Regions from separate parts of the Serratia sarumanii genome, predicted to be linked through region 3. Evidence: predicted binding sites of a transcription regulator. Region 3 holds the regulator's gene; each other region holds the start of a gene.
The links. The regulator CRP, encoded in region 3, controls carbon source genes, mostly activating them, when cyclic AMP is high. The targets are predictions, from matches to a motif close to ATGTGANNNNNNTCACAT.
Positions count from the first base shown of each region.

Region 1 (2,204 bases), 2.4 Mb from region 3:
ATCCCCCGCCAGCGCGGCGTCGCACAGCGATTCGACGGTCAGCGGCGCGCCGTGCAGGCTGGAGCTCATCGAGCCGCTCAGCCGCTGCTGGGCGATCTCCAGCATGTTTTCGATGCTGGCCACGGTTTCGAGACAGCCGTGGTTGCCGCAATAGCAGCGTTTGCCGTAAGGATCGACCTGGGTGTGGCCGATCTCCACCACGCTGTGGCTGCCGGCGTGCAGCACATGGCCGCCGGTGATCACCCCGGCGCCGACGTTGTGGTCGATCACCACCTGAATGACGTTCTGGCTGCCGCGCGAGGCGCCGTACAGCGCCTCGGCCATGGTCCAGGCGCTGATGTCGTGCTGCAGGTAAACCGGCAGGCCGGTGCGGGTTTCCAGCGCCGGGCCGAGCGGCATCTCCAGCACGTCGTAAAACGGCATGCGGTGCACCACGCCGGACTGCACGTCGATCATGCCCGGCAGCGTGATGGCGATCGCCGTCAGCCGCTCCAGCTTGCTTTGGTGGCGGATAAAGAATTGGTCGACTTCGGTCAGGATGCGTTTCAACAGCGGTTCGGGGTGTTCGGCCGCCAGCGGCAGCAGCTCCTCCACCACCAGTTTGCTGCTGAGATCGCGCAGCGCCAGCGTGATGCTGCCGCGGCTGATGCGGGCGGACAGGTAATGCCAGGCTTCGGTGTCCAGCACCAGGCCCACCGCCGGGCGGCCCCGGCTGCCGATTTCCTGGTACTCGGTTTCCTTGACCAGGTGGGCTTCCAGCAGTTCGCGCACGATCTTGGTGATGCTGGCGGGCGCCAGCTGCGCGCGTTTTGACAGTTCGATGCGCGAAATCGGGCCCAGTTGATCGATTAGCCGATAAACCGCCCCCGCATTAGTCTGTTTGATTTGATCGATATGCCCAGGCTGCCCAACCGCAATCACAAACCTGCTCCTACTATTTTTCGCGCTTCTAAATAAAGACTAGGGGTTATGGTGGGGCTTTTGTCATACAGCGTCAACTATTTGATTCGTTATGTGATTTGCTGCACAAATTCCTCGCAATTTCAGCGTGAATCGAGTTTTATTTACCCGGTTTCGGCGTCATTTGAGCATCAACGCCATCAGCGCCTGCGCCGCAGCGGTCAGCGGCCGCCGGCGGTGATGCACCAGCCACACTTCGGTGGTGGCGTCGGGTTCCGCCAGCGGCAGATAGCGCACGCCGTCCACCCGCACCCGGGCGAAAGAGGCCGGCAGAATCGACACCCCCAACCCGGCGGAGACCAGCCCGATGATGGTCATCGCTTCGCCTACTTCCTGGGTGATGTACGGAGTTATGCCGGCCTTGCCGAGCAGCAGCAGAATTTCGTCGTACAGCGCGGTGCCGACTTCACGCGAGAAGAACACGAACGGCTCCTGCGCCAGATGTTGAAACCGCAGCGCGCCGCCGGGCGTTTCCGCCAGCGGATGCCCTTGCGGCACCACCGCCACCAGCGGTTCGCGCAGCAGCAGCTGATAGTGAAGCGCTTCCGGCAGCCGCGTGTTGCGCATCACCCCCAGATCCAGCTCACCGTTCAGCAGCGGTTCGATCTGCTGTTTGGTGTTGATTTCGCGCATTTTGATATGCACCTGCGGCGAGTGCTGACGAAAGGCGCGCAGGCTGCGCGACACCACGCCGATAAAGGGCGCGGAAGAGGTAAAGCCGATGGTCATTTCCCCCAGTTCGCCGCGATCCAGACGCGCCGCCTTTTCCGCCGCGCGCCCGACCTGATCGAGCACCTGATAGGCTTCTTTGAGGAACATCTCCCCGGCCTGGGTCAAACTGACGTTGCGGTTGTTGCGCGCCAGCAGCCGCGCGCCGACCATCTCCTCCAGCGCCTGGATTTGCTGGCTGAGCGGCGGCTGGGAGATGCGCAGCCGTTCGGCGGCGCGGCCAAAATGCAGCTCTTCCGCCACGGCGATAAAGTAACGCAGGTGCCTCAATTCGATATTCATATTTAAAACATCTTAATTTTAATTATTAATATATTAGACAAAAAAATCGCCGCTCCCTATCATTTTGTTATCTGCAAAGTGTCTGTTTATCTCCCCCGACGTTCGGTAAGGAAACGCTGTGACAACCCCTGTGCGTTCTGCGGCCGCGATGCCGTCGACGCTGGCCGCCAACGATGACGCGGCCGCTGCGCCAAAAATAAAACGCTCCACCCTCAACAACAAACTCCCCTACA
Region 1 covers NZ_CP124750.1:2,289,638-2,291,841, reverse strand. The annotation lists gene mlc (sugar metabolism global transcriptional regulator Mlc) at 1-921, opposite strand, end outside; gene SSARUM_RS10985 (LysR substrate-binding domain-containing protein) at 1,081-1,971, opposite strand; gene SSARUM_RS10980 (MFS transporter) at 2,120-2,204, shown strand, end outside.
Region 1: a site for CRP is predicted at 1,013-1,030, ahead of mlc (sugar metabolism global transcriptional regulator Mlc). Genes of this name have one in related genera too.

Region 2 (2,204 bases), 590 kb from region 3:
TTGACCACCACCGGCGCATGCAGCGCATAGCGCCGCTGATTCTGATGGTCGTAAACGCGCACGCCCGTCACCCGATCGCCGCTGCGCAACAATCCCACCACCTGGTGGTAGGTCAGGATCTGCGCGCCGTGTTCGCGCGCGTCCAACATGTTGGCGGCGGTCAGCCGGAAGGGATCGACGGTGCCGTCCGGCACGCGCACCGCGCCGATCAGCGCCGGGTTAGCCGCCGGCTCCAGCCGCAGCGCCAGCTGCGGGTCGATCGCTTCGGCGCCGATGTCGGCCTGGCGACAGGCGGCGATAAACTGTTGCTGATAGTCCAGCGAGTCCTGCGGCAGGGTGATGAACAGCCCATCGGTGCGCTCGATGCAGTGGTGGGCGATGCGTTTCAGGATGCGGTTTTCTTCGATGCACTCACGCGCCGACTCGCCGTCGGTCACCGCATAGCGCGCGCCGCTGTGCAGCAAACCGTGGTTGCGGCCGGTGGCGCCGGTGGCGATGTCGTGGCGCTCCAGCAAAATGCAGTGCAAGCCGCGCCGCGCGCAGTCGCGGGCGATGCCTGCGCCGGTGGCGCCGCCGCCGATGATGATCACATCCGTTTCGCCGCCGTCAAAATAGCTGCTCATGTCGCTCCCTCAGGATCGGTAGTTATGAGCCTATTGAGCCACGGTTATAAGGGTCTTTGTTTGATAAGGAACAAGAACGAACATCAAACGAAATAAAAATGTCCACAAAAAACCATCAATGTGATCATAATCACGATTTTTGGACGTTTTTCTATTTCATAACGTTAACGAATCGCTCAAAATCCGCCGTGGCTTCATAAAAGTGTAACAATTGCGCCATTCGTCACAGCGACACCAGGCGTATTTGACGACAATGGCGCTCGTTATGGAACACAAAAACACCACATTCGATATCCGCTCAATCATCAAATGAACGTAAAAGGTCATATTGATGTGATAACAGATAAAGCCATCGGAGGCGCTCATGTTGAGTATTTTTAAGCCAGCCGCACACATCGCCCGTGTGCCGAGCGATAAGGTAGACCCGCTCTACCGTAAGCTGCGCTGGCAAATTTTCCTGGGGATCTTCTTCGGTTACGCCGCTTACTATCTGGTGCGTAAGAACTTCACCCTGGCCATGCCTTACCTGATCGAACAAGGCTTCAGCCGCGGTGACCTCGGCTTCGCGCTGTCGGGCATTTCCATCGCCTACGGCTTCTCCAAATTCATCATGGGTTCGGTCTCCGACCGTTCCAACCCGCGAGTGTTCCTGCCTGCCGGCCTGATCCTGGCGGCGGCGGTGATGTTGTTCATGGGCTTCGTGCCGTGGGCCACCTCCAGCATCGCCATCATGTTCGTCCTGCTGTTCCTGTGCGGCTGGTTCCAGGGCATGGGTTGGCCGCCGTGCGGCCGCACCATGGTGCACTGGTGGTCGCAGAAAGAACGCGGCGGCATCGTCTCCATCTGGAACTGCGCCCACAACGTGGGTGGCGGCCTGCCGCCGCTGCTGTTCCTGCTGGGTATGGCCTGGTTCAACGACTGGCACGCGGCGCTGTACATGCCGGCCTTCGGCGCCATCCTGGTGGCCCTGATCGCCTTCGGCCTGATGCGCGACACCCCGCAATCCTGCGGCCTGCCGCCGATTGAAGAGTACAAAAACGACTACCCGGACGACTACAGTGAAAAAGACGAAGAAGAGCTGACCGCCAAGCAGATCTTCATGCAGTATATCCTGCCGAACAAGCTGCTGTGGTACATCGCGGTCGCCAACGTGTTCGTCTACCTGCTGCGTTACGGCATTCTGGACTGGTCGCCGACCTACCTGAAAGAAGTGAAGCACTTCGCGCTGGACAAGTCTTCCTGGGCTTACTTCCTGTATGAATACGCCGGTATCCCGGGCACCCTGCTGTGCGGCTGGATGTCGGACAAAGTGTTCAAAGGCAACCGCGGCGCCACCGGCGTGTTCTTCATGACGCTGGTGACCATCGCCACCGTGGTGTTCTGGATGAACCCGCCGGGCAACCCGACCGTGGACATGATCTGTATGCTGGTCATCGGCTTCCTGATCTACGGCCCGGTGATGCTGATCGGCCTGCACGCGCTGGAGCTGGCGCCGAAGAAAGCCGCCGGTACCGCCGCGGGCTTCACCGGCCTGTTCGGCTACCTGGGCGGCTCGGTCGCGGCCAGCGCCATCGTCGGCTA
Region 2 covers NZ_CP124750.1:178,374-180,577, reverse strand. The annotation lists gene glpA (anaerobic glycerol-3-phosphate dehydrogenase subunit A) at 1-623, opposite strand, end outside; gene glpT (glycerol-3-phosphate transporter) at 988-2,204, shown strand, end outside.
Region 2: a site for CRP is predicted at 742-759, ahead of glpT (glycerol-3-phosphate transporter). Genes of this name have one in related genera too.

Region 3 (2,204 bases):
TCATGGCGCCGCTGGTGCAGCGGTTGCTGGAAGGCAAGAAGATCGAATAAACGCGTTGAGCGCGGCGCCGGGCCGCGCTCCGCCTCGATTACGCCGGTTGGCGGATCTCGAAGCTGTGGGTTACCGTGGCGGCCTTGTTGAGCATCAGCGCCACCGAGCAATATTTCTCCGCCGACAGGCTCACCGCTCGCTCGACGATCTTGTCGGTCAGGTCCTGGCCGGTAACGATGAAATGCAGGTTGATATGGGTGAACAACCGCGGAGCTTCTTCGCGGCGCTCGGAGGTCAGCTTCACCTCGCAGTCGCGCACGTCGTTGCGCCCTTTTTGCAGGATGGACACCACGTCGATCGCGCTGCAGCCGCCCACCGACATCAGCACCATCTCCATCGGGCTGGGTGCTTTATCGCCGGCGTTGCCGTCCATCAGCACCTGGTGGCCGGAGGCCGATTCACCCAAAAACGTTAACCCTTCCACCCATTTAACTCTTGCCTGCATTCTGGTCACTCCGGTTGATTTCTTAAAATCAGAGTACGCTTTCGCATAGAAACAGGCAACGTAACCTGATGCTAATCATGCTGAAGCGAGACAACACGAGACACCCGCCTTACTCTGTGCTACAAACAGAGCCGCAATAAATCTTTCCGGGACACTGAATTTCAGGGAAACGCCCAGAGAAAGGCTCCTTTACCGGTATGTTAACAGAATGTAGCTTGCAGCGCTTACGGCAAGTTAATATGCTAGAGCGACAGCGTATTTTTATGACACGCCTCAAAACTTGCCGGTAGCCCTCGCTCATGACTGTGGCTACAGGCGGGTTTTACAGGGAACTCTGACCCCTGTGACACAAGGCAGCGATAACAACAGAGGATAACAGCGAATGGTTCTCGGCAAACCGCAAACAGACCCTACTCTCGAATGGTTCCTGTCTCATTGCCATATCCACAAATATCCATCGAAGAGTACGCTGATTCACCAAGGTGAAAAGGCCGAAACGCTTTACTACATCGTGAAAGGCTCCGTCGCGGTGCTGATCAAGGATGAAGAAGGTAAAGAGATGATCCTGTCCTACCTCAACCAGGGGGATTTCATCGGCGAGCTCGGATTGTTCGAAGAAGGCCAGGAGCGCAGCGCCTGGGTTCGCGCGAAAACCGCCTGTGAAGTGGCCGAAATCTCCTACAAGAAATTCCGCCAGCTGATCCAGGTGAACCCGGACATCCTGATGCGTCTGTCCGCCCAAATGGCGAGCCGCCTGCAGGTCACCTCCGAAAAAGTGGGCAACCTCGCCTTCCTGGACGTTACCGGCCGCATCGCGCAAACCCTGCTGAATCTGGCGAAGCAACCCGACGCCATGACTCACCCGGACGGCATGCAGATCAAGATCACCCGCCAGGAGATCGGCCAGATCGTCGGCTGCTCGCGCGAAACCGTTGGCCGTATTCTGAAAATGCTGGAAGATCAAAACCTGATTTCCGCCCACGGCAAAACCATTGTCGTCTACGGCACCCGTTAATCCCTGAAGAAACGGCGCAATCTGCGCCGTTTTTTTTATCTGCTCTCTGCCATGTGGCGCCGCCTGATCTACCACCCGGAAATCAACTACGCACTGCGACAAACGCTGGTGTTGTGCCTGCCGGTGCTGTTCGGCCTGCTGATAGGCCAGCTGCAGCTCGGCCTGATGTTCTCTCTGGTGCCCGCCTGCTGCAATATCGCCGGTCTGGACACGCCGCATAAGCGCTTCTTTAAACGGCTGGTGGTTGGCGGCTCGCTGTTCGCCTTCAGCAGCGTGCTGCTGCAACAGGCACTGCTGTGGCACGTGCCGCTGCCGGCGCTGATGCTGGGCCTGGCGCTGCTGCTCGGCGTCACCGGTGAAATCAGCCCGCTGCACGCCCGGCTGTTGCCGGCGGCGCTGGTGGCCGCCATCTTCGCCCTCAGCACGGCCGGCACGGTGCCCATCTGGCAGGCGCCGCTGCTGTACGCCATCGGCACCGTCTGGTACGGCTTATTCACCTGGTTCTGGTTCAAGCTGTGGAAAGAGCAGCCGATGCGCGAGACCCTGAGCCAGCTCTACCTGGAACTGGCGGACTATTTCGAAGCCAAATACTCGCTGCTGACCCAGCACACCGATCCGCAAACCGCGCTGCCGCCGCTGCTGGTGCGCCAGCAAAAGGTGATGGATCTGATCAGCCTGTTGTACCAACAGCTT
Region 3 covers NZ_CP124750.1:4,671,163-4,673,366, forward strand. The annotation lists gene SSARUM_RS22195 (phosphoribulokinase) at 1-50, shown strand, start outside; gene SSARUM_RS22200 (OsmC family protein) at 89-496, opposite strand; gene crp (cAMP-activated global transcriptional regulator CRP) at 879-1,511, shown strand; gene SSARUM_RS22210 (YccS/YhfK family putative transporter) at 1,563-2,204, shown strand, end outside.

Region 4 (2,204 bases), 2.3 Mb from region 3:
GGTGCGCCGTATGCGGCGCGAATCGCGCAGCGACGAAAAATCCTGGGCCCAGCTGATGCTGTTGGGGGCTATCGATCGCCACGGCGGCGAGGCGACGCCGTCGCTGCTGGCGGAATCGGAGCGCATGCGTTCCTCAAATCTGGCGGCCGCGTTGCGTGAGCTGGAGGCCGATGGGCTGCTGGTGCGCACGCCGGATGCCGAAGACAAACGCCGGGTGCGGGTGCGCCTGACGCCCGCCGGGCTGGGCCTGCTGCAGGAGAGCCGTACCCGGCGCGAGGCGTGGCTGCTGGCGGCGATGGAGAGCTGTTTAACGGAGCGGGAGCAGGCGCTGTTGATTGAGGCGGGGGCCTTGATGGCGCGGCTGGCGGCGGCGCCGTCAACGGAAACGGAATAATCGGCGGGGCGGCCGGTGCGCCGCCCCCGCGGCGAGGTTACGGCATCGGCCAATCGACCGGCATGGTGCTGACCACGTCCACATAGCGATCCCAGGCCGATGACCAGAATTGGGTGAAAGCTTCCAGGGTGAGGTGGATGCCCATCAGGCCCATCACGAACCAGCAGGCGGTAAACAGGCCCAGGCTGCTGAACATGAACGCCATGCCGTTACGGCTGGTTTTACGGCAAACGACGTTTAACTGGCTGGCGAAGAACATCATCACGGCGCTCAGCAACTCCCAGCGCATCATGACTAAACCGGTGGCAATGGTACTCATCGAACTCGATCCTATGTAACAAAAAGCCGCATCCGGCAGGGCGCCGACAGGGAAATGCGGGGGAATATCGGGAATATTGTGATTCAGATCACATTGTAGCATTGGGGCGAACGGCGGCTCAATGGGAAGCGCGGTGAAAAAAACGCCGCCGGTAACATTCCAATATGCTGAAACAGTTATGCCATTTCATTAGCAACCTTTTCATGGGGCGGTGCGCCCGATAACGCTATGCTTGCCGGCTTTTCAGTTCCCTGATTTTGCGGGGAAATGTGACGCAAAAGGTATTGGCACCGCATGGCCCTGTTAAAAGAAACAATTCGCGACCACTCTGCGGAAGAGAGGCTGTTTATCCACCGGGCAGGCGTGGCGCTGGCGCTGGTGGTGGTCTGTTTTGGCGCGCTGATCGTCAACCTCTACCGGCTGCAAATCCGCCAGCACGGCTTTTACCAGACGCGCTCCAACCAGAACGACATCAAAATGCTGCCGATCGCCCCCAGCCGGGGGCTGATCTTCGATCGCAACGGCACGCCTTTAGTGCGAAACGTGACACTGTATCGTATCGAGATCACGCCCAGCAAAATCAGCGACATGGCGGCACTGCTGCAGGCGCTGACGCCGATCGTCGACCTGACGCCGGAGGACATCAGCGCGTTTCGCGACGACATGCACCACAACAGCCGCTACAAACCGGTGACGCTCAAAGCCGGGCTGAGCGACACCGAGGTGGCGCGCTTTGCCGTCAATCAATACCGTTTCGACGGAGTGACGATCGATACCTATCAACAGCGTGAATATCCTTACGGCGCCCAACTGGCGCACGTGCTGGGCTATGTGTCGAAGATCAACGACAGCGATCTCAAACGCCTGGACAAGGCCGGGCTGAGCGAGAACTATGCCGCCGACCGCAACATCGGCAAACAGGGCATCGAGGCCTATTACGAGGCCGAACTGCACGGCACCACCGGCTATCAGGAGGTGGAGGTGGATAATCACGGTCGCGTGATCCGCCTGCTGAAAGAGCAGCCGCCGAAGGCCGGCAAGAACATCTACCTGACGCTGGATCTGCCGCTGCAGCAGTACATTGAATCGGTGCTGAAGGGGCAGCGCGCCGCGGTGGTGGTGGAAGATCCGCGCGACGGCGGCATCCTGGCGATGGTTTCCAGCCCCAGCTACGATCCCAATCCTTTCGTCAAAGGCATCGGCTATCAGGCCTATAAGGCGCTGCTGACCAACCCGGATTTGCCGCTGATCAACCGCGTCACCCAGGGCTTATACCCGCCGGCGTCGACGGTGAAGCCCTACATGGCCGTTTCGGCGCTGTTCGCCGGCGTGATCACGCCCACCACCACCTTTTTCGGCGCCCCGACCTGGACGCTGCCCGGTACCGAGCGCCGCTACCGCGACTGGCTGAAAACCGGCCACGGCATGCTCAACGTCACCAAAGCGATCGAGGAATCCGCCGACACTTTCTTTTATCAGGTGGCGTATGAG
Region 4 covers NZ_CP124750.1:2,394,360-2,396,563, forward strand. The annotation lists gene SSARUM_RS11445 (MarR family winged helix-turn-helix transcriptional regulator) at 1-394, shown strand, start outside; gene SSARUM_RS11450 (YjcB family protein) at 432-713, opposite strand; gene mrdA (penicillin-binding protein 2) at 1,008-2,204, shown strand, end outside.
Region 4: a site for CRP is predicted at 790-807, ahead of SSARUM_RS11450 (YjcB family protein). Genes of this name have one in related genera too.